Regions from separate parts of the Streptomyces sp. NPDC058086 genome, predicted to be linked through region 2. Evidence: predicted binding sites of a transcription regulator. Region 2 holds the regulator's gene; each other region holds the start of a gene.
What was found. Region 2 encodes HrcA, which represses chaperone genes, less so after heat shock. Its sites were predicted from a motif close to TTNGCACTCNGNNNNNCNGAGTGCNAA; they were not measured.
Positions count from the first base shown of each region.

Region 1: the regulator HrcA is predicted to act here: its motif matches at 3,202-3,228, upstream of groES (co-chaperone GroES).
Region 3: the regulator HrcA is predicted to act here: its motif matches at 2,973-2,999, upstream of groL (chaperonin GroEL).

Region 1 is NZ_JBHVST010000001.1:117,234-122,377, forward strand. Features, by position in the region: gene ACFVWD_RS00470 (SDR family NAD(P)-dependent oxidoreductase) at 1-80, shown strand, start outside; gene ACFVWD_RS00475 (ester cyclase) at 165-872, shown strand; gene groL (chaperonin GroEL) at 991-2,619, opposite strand; gene groES (co-chaperone GroES) at 2,749-3,057, opposite strand; gene ACFVWD_RS00490 (polysaccharide deacetylase family protein) at 3,374-4,153, opposite strand; gene ACFVWD_RS00495 (polysaccharide deacetylase family protein) at 4,150-5,079, opposite strand.
Region 2 is NZ_JBHVST010000011.1:116,999-122,142, reverse strand. Features, by position in the region: gene dnaJ (molecular chaperone DnaJ) at 1-795, opposite strand, end outside; gene hrcA (heat-inducible transcriptional repressor HrcA) at 796-1,818, opposite strand; gene ACFVWD_RS11590 (MBL fold metallo-hydrolase) at 2,045-2,830, shown strand; gene ACFVWD_RS11585 (DUF3097 domain-containing protein) at 2,862-3,665, shown strand; gene hemW (radical SAM family heme chaperone HemW) at 3,980-5,144, opposite strand, start outside.
Region 3 is NZ_JBHVST010000057.1:27,944-33,087, reverse strand. Features, by position in the region: gene ACFVWD_RS34755 (glucosyl-3-phosphoglycerate synthase) at 1-5, opposite strand, end outside; SAM riboswitch class I at 185-332, shown strand; gene thrC (threonine synthase) at 350-1,678, shown strand; gene ACFVWD_RS34745 (MoaD/ThiS family protein) at 1,779-2,054, shown strand; gene ACFVWD_RS34740 (cold-shock protein) at 2,515-2,721, shown strand; gene groL (chaperonin GroEL) at 3,126-4,748, shown strand; gene ACFVWD_RS34730 (NADH:flavin oxidoreductase) at 4,939-5,144, shown strand, end outside.

The sequences.
Region 1 (5,144 bases), on a different contig from region 2:
TGGGCCTGGTGAAGGTGGCGCCGCGAGGACTGCTGGGCGGAGTCACGTCGAAGACGGGCCGGAAGTACGGCCCCCAGTAGGGGCCACCGCGCGGTGGGTGGTGTCGTCCCTCCGGTGGGAAACTGAGGGTGTTCAACCGGACCCAGGGGGCCGGAGGCGACGCCATGACATTCGTACAGCTCATCGATTGCAGGACCAGCCGGTTCGACGAGATGAACCAGCTGATGGACACATGGGTCGAGAAGACCAGGGGCAAGCGGACCGCGACGCACAGTGTGATCGGCAAGGACCGCTCGGACGCGACCCACTTCATAGAGATCGTGGAGTTCCCCTCGTTCGAGGAGGCGATGCGGAACTCGAACCTCCCCGAGACCGAACGGATCTTCCAGGAGATGGTGGCGCTCTGCGACGAGCTGCCGACGTTCACCGACCTGGACGTGGTGCGGGACGAGCAGTTGTACGCGGCCAATATCCGCAGGTTCTTCCAGACGCTCGCGACGCCGGGTGAACTGCCGCCGCTCAACGGTCTGATGACGGAGAGCTACCACGACCACGATCCGGCCAACGCGCAGGACACCATCGGCCTCGACGCGATGCGGCGCGAGATCGAGATGTGGCGCGGTGGTTTCGACTTCACGTTCACCGTCGAGGACCAGCTGACCCAGGGCGACCGGGTCTGCACCCGGTGGACCTGGAACGGCACCCACAAGGGCGACTTCATGGGGATCCCGGCGACCGGGAAGCAGGTCGCCATGACCGGTACGACCGTCTTCCGTTGCCAGGAGGACGGGAAGATCGCCGAGGGCTGGTGGCAGTACGACCAGCTGGGGCTGCTGGGTCAGCTGGGGGCGCTGGACGCGCTGGAGCAGTAGTACCGGCTGGAGCAGTAGTACCGGTCGGTGCCGGTGGTGCGGGACCTGGCAGGTGGTACCGAGTACGGGAGAAGCCCCCGTTCCGTGCGGAACGGGGGCTTCTTCGGGAGTACGAGACTCAGTGGGAGTGCCCGTGGCCGTGGCCGTGACCGGCGTCGGCCTCCTCCTCGGCCGGCTTCTCGACGACCAGGGTCTCGGTCGTGAGGAGCAGGGAGGCGATGGAGGCGGCGTTCTCCAGGGCGGAGCGGGTGACCTTGACCGGGTCGATGACACCGGACTTGACCAGGTCGCCGTACTCGCCGGTGGCGGCGTTGAAGCCCTGGCCCTTGTCGAGCTCGGCGACCTTGGAGGTGATGACGTAACCCTCAAGGCCGGCGTTCTCGGCGATCCAGCGCAGCGGCTCGACGGCGGCCTTGCGGACGACCGCGACACCCGTGGCCTCGTCGCCGGTCTTGTCGAGGTTGCCCTCGAGGATCTTCACGGCGTGGACGAGCGCGGAGCCACCACCGGAGACGATGCCCTCCTCGACCGCGGCGCGGGTCGCGGAGATGGCGTCCTCCAGACGGTGCTTCTTCTCCTTGAGCTCGACCTCGGTGGCGGCGCCGACCTTGATCACGCACACGCCGCCGGCCAGCTTCGCGAGGCGCTCCTGGAGCTTCTCGCGGTCCCAGTCGGAGTCGGTGTTCTCGATCTCGGCCTTGATCTGGTTGACCCGGCCGACGACCTCCTCGGAGTTGCCGCCACCGTCGACGATGGTGGTGTCGTCCTTGGTGATGGTCACCCGGCGGGCGGTGCCCAGCACGTCCAGACCGACCTGGTCGAGCTTGAGGCCGACCTCCTCGGCGATGACCTGACCACCGGTGAGGGTGGCGATGTCGCCGAGCATGGCCTTGCGGCGGTCACCGAAGCCGGGGGCCTTCACGGCGACGGCGTTGAACGTGCCGCGGATCTTGTTCACGACCAGGGTCGACAGGGCCTCGCCCTCGACGTCCTCGGCGATGATCAGCAGCGGCCGGGAGGCGTTGGACTGGATGACCTTCTCCAGCAGCGGCAGCAGGTCCTGGATGGAGCTGATCTTGCCCTGGTGGATGAGGATGTACGGGTCGTCGAGGACGGCCTCCATACGCTCCTGGTCGGACACCATGTACGGCGACAGGTAGCCCTTGTCGAAGGCCATGCCCTCGGTGAAGTCCAGCTCCAGGCCGAAGGTGTTGGACTCCTCGACGGTGATGACACCGTCCTTGCCGACCTTGTCCATCGCCTCGGCGATGAGCTCGCCGACCTGCGGGTCCTGGGCGGACAGCGCGGCGACGGCGGCGATGTCGGACTTCTCGTCGATCGGGCGCGCGGTGGCGAGGAGCTCGTCCGAGACCGCCTTGACGGCCGCGTCGATGCCCTTCTTGAGCAGCGCCGGGGAGGCACCCGCGGCGACGTTCTTCAGGCCCTCGCGGACGAGCGCCTGGGCCAGCACGGTGGCGGTGGTCGTACCGTCACCCGCGATGTCGTTGGTCTTGGTCGCCACCTCCTTCACCAGCTGGGCGCCGAGGTTCTCGTACGGGTCGTCGAGCTCGACCTCGCGGGCGATGGTGACACCGTCGTTGGTGATGGTGGGTGCGCCGAACTTCTTGTCGATGACGACGTTGCGGCCCTTGGGGCCGATCGTCACCTTGACCGTGTCGGCAAGCTTGTTGACGCCGCGCTCGAGGGCGCGACGGGCGTCCTCGTCGAACTTCAGGATCTTCGCCATGGGAGCGATTCAGCCCTCTCGGAAAACTGGGGTGAACGAACTGCGCCCCCGACGCCCGGCTGGTTATGGTCGCGGGGGCCAGGGGCGCAGTTCACTGCAAAACTGGGTGAAACGGTGAAGCTCGGCGAACTACTTCTCGATGATCGCGAGCACGTCGCGAGCCGAGAGGACGAGGTACTCCTCGCCGTTGTACTTCACCTCGGTGCCGCCGTACTTGCTGTACAGCACGATGTCGCCGGTGCTGACGTCGAGCGGCAGGCGCTCGCCGTTCTCGAAGCGGCCCGGGCCCACGGCGAGGACGACGCCCTCCTGGGGCTTCTCCTTCGCGGTGTCCGGGATGACCAGGCCGGAAGCCGTGGTCTGCTCGGCGTCCAGCGGCTGGACCACAACACGGTCCTCGAGCGGCTTGATGGCAACCTTGGAGCTGGTGGTCGTCACGATCCGACCTCCCCCTTCGGAGATCTCACGGGGTTAACTGTCTGAGGTGGCGACCAGGTGGATCCGTCGTCGCGGGTGCCGGACCTGCCCGTCGCTATTGGCACTCTCCAGGGGGGAGTGCCAGGGCCGAGACTATGACCGCGATTAGCACTCGGTCAAGCGGAGTGCCAAAGGCCTCCGGCGTGGCGTGGGGTTCCAGGCACCCGGCGTGAGTGTCGGCGCGCCCGGGGGCTGCCGCCCCCAGACCCCCGCTGCCGGCCTGAACGGCCTCGTCCTCAAGCGCCGGACGGGCTGATTGATGCCCCAAGTCGCATGCTCAGAGGTAGTTCTCCAGGCGTGCCGGTGTGAGGCCCTCCGCCTGGATGCGTCGCAGGAGTCTGATCGTCGCCTCCGTGAGGTTGGGCTCCTCGAAGCCGGTGAGGATGTCACCCGGTCGCAGCCGGTGGGCGTCGGGCTCCCGGCCGAGGACGACGGCCACGACCCCGCAGTCGGCGGCGGCGTGCAGCGTGGTGGTGTCGTAGGCGTCGTAGGGGGGACGGAAGAGCCGGGGGCGGATGCCGAAGCGGGCCTTGAGCTTCTCCTGCTGGCCGCAGATCTCGGCCCGCTGGCCCGCGTACGGCAGTCCGCGCAGCGAGGCGTGGTGGAGGGTGTGGTTCTGCACGCTCGCGCCGACCGTCCGCAGTTGGGCGAAGTGCCCGTACCCCGGCCCGACGACACTGTCCGTGAGGAACATGCTGACCGGCAGCCGCAGTTCACGGACCATGTCGACGAACCGCGGATCGCGCTCGGCACCGTCGTCGTACGTCAGGAAGACCACTTTGTCGCGGGTGGGTACGCGGCCCACGACGGGAGCCAGTCCCGGCGCCGCGCCGCGGAGGGCGGGCCGGGCGGGCCGCTGCGGCGGGGCGGCGAGCGGGGTGGGCAGCCCCCAGTGGCGGTACGTCGCCGGGCTCGGCCCGTTCGGCCTGGATCTGCGCACCTCCTGCGCGGCCTTCTTGCCCAGCCGTTCGATCGGGTCGACGGACTGGGCACAGCCGGTGCAGCCGGTCAGGAGCGCCGCGGTGAGCGCCCCCGCGACCAGCGCCCGCGTTCTCACAGGTAGTCCTCCAGCCGTGCCACCGCGTACCCCTTGTCGGTGACCAGCTTCAGGAAGCGGCGGACCATGTCGGGCATGGTGCCGTCCCAGTCCTCTTTGCCGCGGAAATGGGTGAGGACGATGTCGCCGGGGTGCAGGTCGCGGTCCCAGTCGCGGTACTCCCAGTGGTCGACGAAGACCTCCTCGTCCCAGATGGGCGCGTACTTGATGCCGCAGGACTTGGCGGCGCGCAGGGTGTCCTGGTTGTAGTTGCCGTAGGGCGGCCTGAGGACCTTCGGGCGCTTGCCGAACTGCTTCTCCATGACGTCCTGCATGCCGCAGATCTCGTGCCGCTGCTCCTCGTACGACAGCCCGGGCAGGTAGGGGTGGGTGAGGGTGTGGTTGTTGAGGGTGACGCCCTGGTCGCGCATCTTGCGGAAGTACCCGTAGTCGTCCTTGACCAGGTAGTTGCTCAGGAAGGCGGTGTACGGGATCTTCAGGTCGCTCATCATCCTGAGGAACGCGGGGTCCTTCTCGGAGCCGTCGTCGATGGTGAGGAAGACGACCTTGTCCTTGGTGGGGACGGTCGTGAAGACCGGCGGCAGGCCGAGCTCTTCCTGATCGGTGACCTCGAAGCCGTCGCGGGGTCTGATGACCGGCTTCCTCGCCGGGGCCGGCGGCGCGGCCAGCGGGACCTTCGTGAGCCCCCAGTGCTTGGCCGCGGCGGCCCGGGCGGCCTGCTGCTCGCGGAGTCTGGCGGCGTAGGAGTCGAGGGCGCGGGCCGGGGGCGCGTGCAGCGCCTGCTGGGGCCCCTGGGCCGAACGGGCGCCGTTGGTGTCGTCGTCGGCGCAACCGGACGCGAGGGCGGCGACGGCGAGGACGGCGACCCCGCCCCAGACACGTGCCCTCTTTGCGTTGTTTTTGTACTTTTGTCGTACTGATCGCATGGTGTCGGATCCTTGCAGGCCACCGCACGTCCAAGGCTCCGACACCGCGACCGAAGGCGCACCGT
Region 2 (5,144 bases):
ATCGTCCCCGCGCCGCTGGAAGGTGGAGTGCGGCAGCTCGTGGATCTCGACGTAGAGGTCACCGGCGGGACCGCCACCGGGCCCGACCTCACCCTCGCCCGCGAGCTGGATCCGCGTGCCGTTGTCGACACCGGCGGGGATCTTGACGGTCAGCGTGCGACGCGACCGGACCCGCCCGTCACCGGCGCACTCGGGGCAGGGAGTCGGGACGACGGTCCCGAAGCCCTGGCACTGCGGACACGGCCGGGAGGTCATGACCTGCCCGAGGAAGGACCGCGTGACCTGGGACACCTCACCCCGACCGCGACACATGTCACAGGTCTGGGCCGAGGTACCCGGCGCCGCGCCCTCACCGTTGCAGGTGGCGCAGACGACGGCCGTGTCGACCTGGATGTCCTTGGTCGTGCCGAAGGCCGCCTCGTCCAGCTCGATCTCGAGCCGGATCATGGCGTCCTGGCCACGCCGCGTACGCGACCGCGGACCGCGCTGCGACGCCGTACCGAAGAAGGCGTCCATGATGTCCGAGAAGTTCCCGAACCCACCGGCGCCGAAGCCGCCCGCACCGCCGCCGCCCGACTGGGACAGCGGGTCGCCGCCGAGGTCGTAGACCTGCTTCTTCTGCGGGTCCGACAACACCTCGTACGCGGCGTTGATCTCCTTGAACCGCTCCTGCGTCTTCGGATCGGGATTGACGTCCGGGTGCAGCTCGCGTGCGAGCCGCCGGAAGGCCTTCTTGATCTCGTCCTGGGACGCGTCGCGGCGTACGCCGAGTACGGCGTAGTAGTCCGTGGCCACTTACGACTCCGCCAGGATCTGTCCGACGTACCGTGCCACTGCGCGTACCGCTCCCATCGTTCCCGGGTAATCCATGCGGGTCGGGCCGACCACGCCGAGTTTGGCTACTGCCTCGCCGCCCGAACCGTAGCCGACCGAGACCACGGACGTGGAGTTGAGTCCCTCATACGCGTTCTCGTGACCGATTCGCACGGTCATGCTCGAATCCCCGGCCTCACCAAGCAACTTGAGAAGCACGACCTGCTCCTCCAGCGCTTCGAGCACCGGCCGGATGGTGAGAGGGAAGTCATGTCCGAAGCGCGTCAGATTGGCGGTTCCGCCGATCATCAGCCGCTCCTCGGTCTCCTCGACGAGCGTCTCCAGAAGAGTGGAGAGCACCGTCGCGACCGTACCCCGGTCCTCCGCCTCGAACGCGTCCGGGAGGTCCTGCACGAGCTGCGGGACATCCGCGAAGCGACGGCCCGCGACCCTGCTGTTGAGCCGGGCCCGCAGATCCGCGAGAGACGTTTCTCCGAACGGTGCCGGGCAGTCGATCATGCGCTGCTCGACCCGCCCGGTGTCCGTGATCAGCACGAGCATCACACGAGCAGGGGCGAGGGACAGCAGCTCCACGTGCCGCACGGTCGATCTCGTCAGCGACGGATACTGCACGACGGCGACCTGCCGGGTCAGCTGCGCAAGCAGCCGCACCGTCCGCCCGACGACGTCGTCCAGGTCGACCGCGCCGTCCAGGAAGTTCTGAATGGCCCGCCGCTCGGGCGCGGTCATCGGCTTGACGCCGGCGAGCTTGTCGACGAAGAGCCGGTAGCCCTTGTCGGTGGGGATCCGCCCGGCGCTGGTGTGCGGCTGGGCGATGTACCCCTCGTCCTCCAGGGCCGCCATGTCGTTGCGGACGGTGGCCGGGGAGACCCCCAGCCGGTGCCGCTCGGTCAGCGCCTTGGACCCGACCGCGACCGGCTCGTCGGTGCCGACATAGTCCTGGACGATGGCGCGCAGCACTTCGAGCCTGCGTTCACTGAGCATCGCGCACACCTCCAGCTGTCGACCCCTCGGCGCCTCGCTTGGCACTCAGCGCGTGCGAGTGCCAGCATTCCCCGGCCCAGTGTACGGCCGGTGGGTACGGCCCCGGCAAGGGCGGCCCCGCGATCTTGTGCAAGGTGCACGGACGTACACCGACGTGTCCCGTGATGTCACACCGTCCCTGCCCGCGATGTCGTACCGTCCACGCCCTCACCGCTAGCGTCGGCGTATGAAGGTGACTTGGGAAGAGTCCGGGTGGGAGGAGCTGACACCGCGGGTCGGGCGGCGGCGGCTTCCGGTCTGGGACTGCACGGTCGGGCTGGTCGTGGGCGAGGGCGGGGCGCTGATCGTCGACGCGGGGTCGAGCCTCGCGGAGGGCGCACGGTTGCGCGGGGAGGCGCAGACGCTCGCCGGCCGCCGTGTGACCTTCCTCGCGCTCACGCACCCCCACTTCGACCATGTCTTCGGCGCGGCGGCGTTCGCGGGCGCGGAGGTCCTCGTCGCGGGCGGCTCGGCCGAGGTGTACGAGCACGGGCGCGAGGAGCTGTACGCGGACGCGGTGCGGTGCGGTCTGGACGCCCGGGCGGCGGAGGAGGCGGCGGACACCCTGGTGCTTCCCCGGCACTACGTGTGGGGTACCTGGCATCTTGAGCTGACCGGCGGCACCGAGGTCCTGCTGGTGCGGATGGGCGAGGGCCACACCGCCCACGACCTCGTGGTCGTGGTGCCGGGCGACCCGACGGTGGTGTTCTGCGGCGACCTGGTGGAGGAGTCCGGCGAGCCCCAGGCGGGCCCCGACGCCGTACCGTCGCGCTGGCCCGGGGCCCTCGACCGGTTGCTCGACCTCGGCGGGGAGGACGCGCTGTACGTGCCCGGTCACGGGGCGGTCGTGGACGCCGGGTTCGTGCGGTCCCAGCGGGACGCGTTGGCCGCGCGTTTCGGCGTGCCGGGTTCCGCCACGCCCGGTTTCGCCACGCCCGGTTTCGACGCGTCGGATTTCGGCGTGTCGCGGTGAGTGCCGCCGGGCTTCTCCTATCGTCATCCGAATGCGCCAGTACTCTCCGGACCTGACTCCGCCATGGAAGAAGCCCAAGCCCGTGCCGGAGGTTCCGGCGGAGCCGGGCCTGGTGGTCGAGGAGCCGGCTACCGGCTTCTGCGGTGCGGTGATCCGCTGCGAGGCGGGCACGGTGACACTGGAGGACCGCTTCGGCAAGCACCGCGTGTTCCCGTTGGAACCGCGCGGCTTCCTCCTGGAGGGCCGGGTGGTCACTCTCACCCGCCCCTCCACCACCGCCGTCCGTCCCACCCGCACGGCCTCCGGTTCGGTGGCCGTCCCCGGCGCTCGGGCCCGGGTCGCCCGTGCCGGCCGGATCTACGTGGAGGGCCGCCACGACGCCGAGCTGGTCGAACGGGTCTGGGGCGACGATCTGCGCATCGAGGGCGTCGTGGTCGAGTACCTGGAGGGCGTCGACGACCTGCCCGCGATCGTGGCGGACTTCTCGCCCGGGCCGGACGCCCGCCTCGGCGTCCTCGTCGACCACCTGGTGCCCGGCAGCAAGGAGTCCCGTATCGCGGCGTCGGTCACGAGCGAGCACGCCCTGGTCCTCGGCCATCCCTACATCGACATCTGGGAAGCCGTGAAGCCGTCCTCCGTGGGCATCCCGTCCTGGCCCCGGGTCCCCCACGGCCAGGACTGGAAAACCGGCGTCTGCCGCGCCCTCGGCTGGCCCGAGAACACCGGCGCCGCCTGGCAGCACATCCTGTCCCGCGTCCACTCCTACAAGGACCTGCAGCCGGAGCTCCTGGGCCGAGTGGAGGAACTCATCGACTTCGTCACAGCCCCGCACTGACAACACGCTCCCTCGCCCTCAAACGCCGGACGGGCTGAAGGCTTTTAGGGGCGCGGGGAACTGCGCGAGCAACCCCCACCGGCCCGCAGCCGAAGAACTCCAGGCAACCGGGGGGATCAGGGGCGCAGCCCCGATCCCCCCGGGGCGCGAGGAACTGCGCGACCAGCCCCCACCCGCCCGCAGGCGAAGTACCACCGGGCGGACGGGGGATCCGGGGCGGAGCCCCGGCCCCCTCAGGGGCGCGGGGAACTGCGCGACCAGCCCCCACTCGCCCGCGGAAGAAGAACACAGCTCGGGTCTGGGGCGCAGCCCCCTCAGTCCACCAGGTCCCTGACCACCGCATCCGCCAGCAACCGCCCACGCAACGTAAGAACCGCCCGCCCCTCGCCGTACGGCCCGGGCTCGAGCAACCCTTCAGACAACGCACGCCCCGCCGCCGCAAGCCCCTCCACCCTCAGCAGCGACAACGGACACCCCTCCCGAAGCCGCAGCTCGAGCAGAATCCGCTCCACCCGCCGGTCCTCCTCCGAGAGGAGCTCACGCCCCGCCCCCGGAGACCGCCCCGCGGCCAACGCCCCCGCATACGCCCCGGGATGCTTCACGTTCCACCACCGCACCCCGCCCACATGGCTGTGGGCCCCGGGCCCGGCCCCCCACCAGTCGGCACCCCGCCAGTACAGCTCGTTGTGCAGGCACCGCCCGGCGGCGGAAGTGGCCCAGTTCGACACCTCGTACCAGTCGAACCCCGCCCCGGACAGCACCTCGTCGGCGATCAGATACCGGTCCGCATGCACGTCGTCGTCCGTCATCGGCACCTCGCCCCGCCGGATACGGCGGGCGAGCTGCGTCCCCTCCTCGACGATCAGCGCGTACGCGGAGACATGGTCAGGCCCGGCACCGAGCGCGGCGTCGAGCGAGGCCCGCCAGTCGTCGTCGGACTCACCGGGCGTGCCGTAGATCAGGTCGAGGTTCACATGCTCGAACCCGGCCGCACGCGCCTCCGCGACACACGCCTCGGGCCGGCCGGGGGTGTGCGTACGGTCGAGCACCTTGAGGACGTGCTGCCGGGCGCTCTGCATGCCGAAGGAGATCCGGTTGAACCCTCCGGTCCTGAGCGTCTCCAGATACCGCGGATCAACCGACTCCGGGTTCGCCTCGGTCGTGATCTCCGCGTCGTCCGCGAGCCCGAACTCGTCCCGGATCGCCCCCAGCATCCGTACGAGGTCGTCGGCGGCCAGCAACGTGGGCGTACCGCCGCCGACGAACACCGTACGGACGGGTCGCGGGTCGTCGCCGAGGACCTTCCGGGCGAGCCGGACCTCGTCGATCAGCGTCTCCGCGTAGTTGTCGCGGGAGGCGAGCACGCCTCCGGTGCCCCGCAGCTCGGTCGCCGTGTAGGTGTTGAAGTCGCAGTAGCCGCAGCGGGTCGCGCAGTACGGCACGTGGAGGTAGAAACCGAGGGGGCGCTCGGCGGCTCCG
Region 3 (5,144 bases), on a different contig from region 2:
AGCACAGTCTGCGGCTCCTCACTGTCTGATCACCCGGTGTCTCACGGTGTGATCCATCTCGCGGTTCGGACGACTATCTCAACTGTCCTGGCCTTCGGTTACAGTCTTGAACAACGCGGATGACCATCGCATGTCGTAGATCATTTGCGGACCACCGCACGACCCGCACGACACAACCGAATACCGCTCATCCAGAGGGGCAGAGGGATACGGCCCGATGAAGCCCCGGCAACCCTCCAGCTGGTTCCTGTCACATTGATGTGGCGAGGCTCCCGGCTAGGGAAGGTGCCAAATCCGTCTCACGGCGAAGTGCGTCGTGAGGAAGATGAGGAGAAAGGGCCTCGCCTCCATGGCTGCGCAGACTGTTGCAAGTTCGACTGTTGCAAGCACCACGAACCCTGTCGCGGGCGACACCACCACCGTAGTCGGTGTGGATCTCGGACCCGCCGCCGCGCTTTCCTGCCGCGAGTGCGGGCACCGCGTGCCGCTCGGCCCGGTCTTCGCCTGCGAGGAGTGTTTCGGCCCGCTGGAGATCGCGTACGACTTCTCGGCCTACGAAACCGAAGAGCTCCGGGCGCGCATCGAAGCGGGCCCCGCGAACATCTGGCGCTACGCGCCGCTGCTGCCCGTCCCGGCCGACGTCGCCGACAAGCCGAACATCAACCCCGGCTGGACCAAGCTCGTCAAGGCCGACAACCTCGCCCGCGAGCTGGGCGTCGAGGCCGGCAAGCTCTTCGTCAAGGACGACTCCGGCAACCCGACGCACTCCTTCAAGGACCGCGTCGTGGCGCAGGCCATCGAGGCCGCCCGCGCGTTCGGCTTCACCACCCTCTCCTGCTCCTCCACCGGCAACCTCGCCGGCGCCGTGGGTGCCGCCGCCGCCCGCGCCGGCTTCCGCTCCTGCGTGTTCATCCCGCACGACCTGGAGCAGGGCAAGGTCGTCATGGCCGCGATCTACGGCGGCGAGCTCGTCGGCATCGAGGGCAACTACGACGACGTGAACCGCTTCTGCTCCGAGCTGATCGGCGACCCGGCCGGCGAGGGCTGGGGCTTCGTCAACGTCAACCTGCGGCCGTACTACGCGGAGGGCTCCAAGACCCTGGCGTACGAGATCTGCGAGCAGCTGGGGTGGAAGCTCCCCGACCAGCTCGTGGTGCCCATCGCCTCCGGCTCCCAGCTCACGAAGATCGACAAGGGTCTTCAGGAGCTGATCAAGCTCGGACTGGTCGAGGACAAGCCGTACAAGATCTTCGGTGCCCAGGCCGAGGGCTGCTCGCCGGTGTCCGTCGCCTACAAGGCCGGCCACGACGTCGTACGGCCCCAGAAGCCGAACACCATCGCCAAGTCGCTGGCGATCGGCAACCCGGCGGACGGGCCGTACGTGCTGGACATCGCGCGGCGCACGGGTGGGGCCGTGGAGGACGTGAACGACGAGCAGGTCGTGGACGCGATCAAGCTGCTCGCGCGCACGGAGGGCATCTTCGCGGAGACCGCCGGTGGTGTGACGGTGGGCGTGACGAAGAAGCTGATCGAGAACGGGCTGCTGGATCCGACGCTGACCACCGTCGTCCTGAACACCGGTGATGGTCTGAAGACGCTGGACGCGGTGGCCGGTACGGGGCTGACGGCGACCATTCGTCCCAGCCTGGACTCTTTCCGAGAGGCCGGGCTCGCGTAGCGCTTGGCTGCGAGGGCTGTTTTTCGCTGCGGGCCGGTGGGGGCCGGTCGCGCAGTTCCCCGCGCCCCTACGGGCGCTACCCGACCGGAGGTCACAAGGAATGAGCGTCAATGTCCGCATCCCCACCATCCTGCGCACCTACACCGGTGGTCAGGCCGAGGTGACGGCCGAGGGTGGGACCCTCGGCGAGGTCATCGCCGATCTGGAGAAGAACCACTCCGGTATCTCCGCCCGCGTTCTTGACGACCAGGGCAAGCTGCGCCGGTTCGTCAACGTCTATGTGAACGATGACGACGTCCGCTTCGAGCAGGGCCTGGAGACGGCGACGCCGGACGGCGCGGGCGTCTCGATCATTCCCGCCGTCGCCGGTGGCTGACCACCTCGCGGGCCGTTACCCAGGGTGAGATTGTTACCCTTGGTAATGCCAATTACCGAGAGTTCATCGAATTGCCCCCTCCGTGAGAGAAGCGGAGGGGGCAATTCTGTATGGTTGAGCACGGTACAGTTGGGGAAGCCGCTCCACTTTGCATGCCGCGCGCATATGAGTTCGTGCCCGAAGTCCGGCAAGAAGTAGCCAAAGTGTCCCGCACTTTTGAGCCTTATATGGCATTTATGGGGCCCGACTTGCCCTGAATCTTCGCAAATTCTCCCTATATTCCCGATCAGCCATGCCCGGAATTCTCGTCCGATTGACCTGTTGCAGACGGCAGTTGGACAGATACATTCAGCCGCGGTCGACGCGTTCCGGCGCACACCCCCAACCGTTGGGGGGTGAGGTCTGACCCGGGTCCGCGAAGTGCGGTCCTGTGCAAGGGCCAGTAATAGGGGAGTTAGGCATGGCTCAGGGCACCGTCAAGTGGTTCAACGCGGAGAAGGGGTACGGCTTCATCGCGGTCGACGGTGGTGCGGATGTATTCGTCCACTACAGCGCGATTCAGATGGACGGCTACCGCACCCTGGAAGAGGGTCAGCGGGTCGATTTCGAGATCTCGCAGGGCCAGAAAGGGCCGCAGGCGGACATGGTCCGGCTCGCGACCAGCTGAAGCACGCGCCGACTGACTGTTCGACGTGGCGAAGGGCTCGTATCCCATGGGGTGCGAGCCCTTCGGTCTGTCTGTCCGTAGATGTGGCTGTCTGTCCATCGGTGCGGCTGGTTGCCCGTCGGTGCGGCTGTCTGCCCGTCGGTGCGGACCCGCTCGCGCACCGGCGCGACGCGCGGGTTGCGCGCCCCTTCTCACCTGCGGATCAAGGGGAGGCGCTTGCACTCGGCAGGGGCGAGTGCTAATCATTGGCGTTAGCACTCTGAAGGTGAGAGTGATAACGAAGGACCGGGTCGGTGAGGCCCGCAGGCCAGGTGGTGCAAGGAACCACGGGGCAGGCAGGCCGTCCGTCGCGGGCGCCAGCGCGGTCCGGAGCAATCCACCCCAGTCCGGGAGGACCACTTCACATGGCCAAGATCATCGCGTTCGACGAGGAGGCACGGCGCGGTCTCGAGCGCGGGATGAACCAGCTCGCCGACGCCGTCAAGGTCACCCTTGGCCCCAAGGGCCGCAACGTCGTCCTCGAGAAGAAGTGGGGCGCCCCCACGATCACCAACGATGGTGTTTCCATCGCCAAGGAGATCGAGCTCGAGGACCCGTACGAGAAGATCGGCGCCGAGCTGGTCAAGGAAGTCGCCAAGAAGACGGACGACGTCGCCGGTGACGGTACGACCACCGCGACCGTTCTCGCCCAGGCGCTCGTCCGCGAGGGCCTGCGCAACGTAGCCGCCGGCGCCAACCCGATGGCTCTCAAGCGCGGTATCGAGAAGGCCGTCGAGGCCGTCTCCGGTGCCCTCCTTGAGCAGGCCAAGGATGTCGAGACCAAGGAGCAGATCGCTTCCACGGCCTCCATCTCCGCCGCCGACACCCAGATCGGCGAGCTCATCGCCGAGGCGATGGACAAGGTCGGCAAGGAAGGCGTCATCACCGTCGAGGAGTCCCAGACCTTCGGTCTGGAGCTTGAGCTCACCGAGGGCATGCGCTTCGACAAGGGCTACATCTCGGCGTACTTCGCCACCGACATGGAGCGTATGGAGGCCGTCCTCGACGACCCGTACATCCTGATCGCCAACTCCAAGATCGCCAACGTCAAGGACCTGCTCCCGCTCCTCGAGAAGGTCATGCAGGGCGGCAAGCCGCTGCTGATCATCGCCGAGGACGTCGAGGGCGAGGCCCTGTCGACCCTGGTCGTCAACAAGATCCGTGGCACCTTCAAGTCCGTCGCCGTCAAGGCTCCGGGCTTCGGTGACCGCCGCAAGGCCATGCTCGGCGACATCGCCATCCTCACGGGCGGCGAGGTCATCTCCGAGGAGGTCGGCCTGAAGCTGGAGAACGCGGGTCTGGACCTGCTGGGCCGTGCCCGCAAGGTCGTCATCACCAAGGACGAGACCACGATCGTGGACGGCTCCGGCTCCGCCGACCAGGTCCAGGGCCGGGTCAACCAGATCCGTGCCGAGATCGAGAACTCCGACTCGGACTACGACCGCGAGAAGCTCCAGGAGCGCCTGGCGAAGCTGGCCGGCGGCGTGGCCGTCATCAAGGCCGGTGCCGCCACCGAGGTCGAGCTCAAGGAGCGCAAGCACCGCATTGAGGACGCCGTTCGCAACGCGAAGGCGGCCGTCGAGGAGGGCATCGTCGCCGGTGGTGGCGTGGCCCTCATCCAGGCCTCCTCGGTCTTCGAGAAGCTTGAGCTCTCGGGTGACGAGGCGACCGGCGCCAACGCCGTGCGACTCGCCCTGGAGGCCCCGCTCAAGCAGATCGCCGTCAACGGTGGTCTCGAGGGTGGCGTCATCGTCGAGAAGGTGCGCAACCTGCCCGTCGGCCACGGCCTGAACGCCGCGACCGGTGAGTACGTCGACATGATCGCCGAGGGCATCATCGACCCGGCGAAGGTGACCCGCTCTGCTCTGCAGAACGCCGCCTCCATCGCCGCGCTGTTCCTGACCACCGAGGCCGTCATCGCCGACAAGCCGGAGAAGGCCGCCGCGCCGGCCGGCGGCGGCATGCCGGGCGGTGACATGGACTTCTGATCCCTGCGAGGATCGGTTTTCCTGCCGAGGGCGGTACTCCCTGGAAACAGGGGGTGCCGCCCTCGGGCGTGTCCGGGGTCACAGGGCGAGGTGCCGGGCGGCCGGAATGACACGACCGGCCGGGGAGTTGTGGTTGACGCACCATCAATGCATACGCACATACCACCCGGTACCCGAGGAGCCCCCACACGTGTCTACGACTGCCCCCGCCTCCCGCGCGGCCGAGATCCTGTCCCGCCCCGTCTCGCTGAACGGCCTGACCGTCCCGAACCGGATCGCGATGGCACCGATGACCCGGCAGTTCTCCCCGGGCGGCGTCCCCGGTGAGGACGTGGCCGAGTACTACGCCCGCCGCGCCGCCGCGGGCGTGGGCCTCATCGTCACCGAGGGCACGTA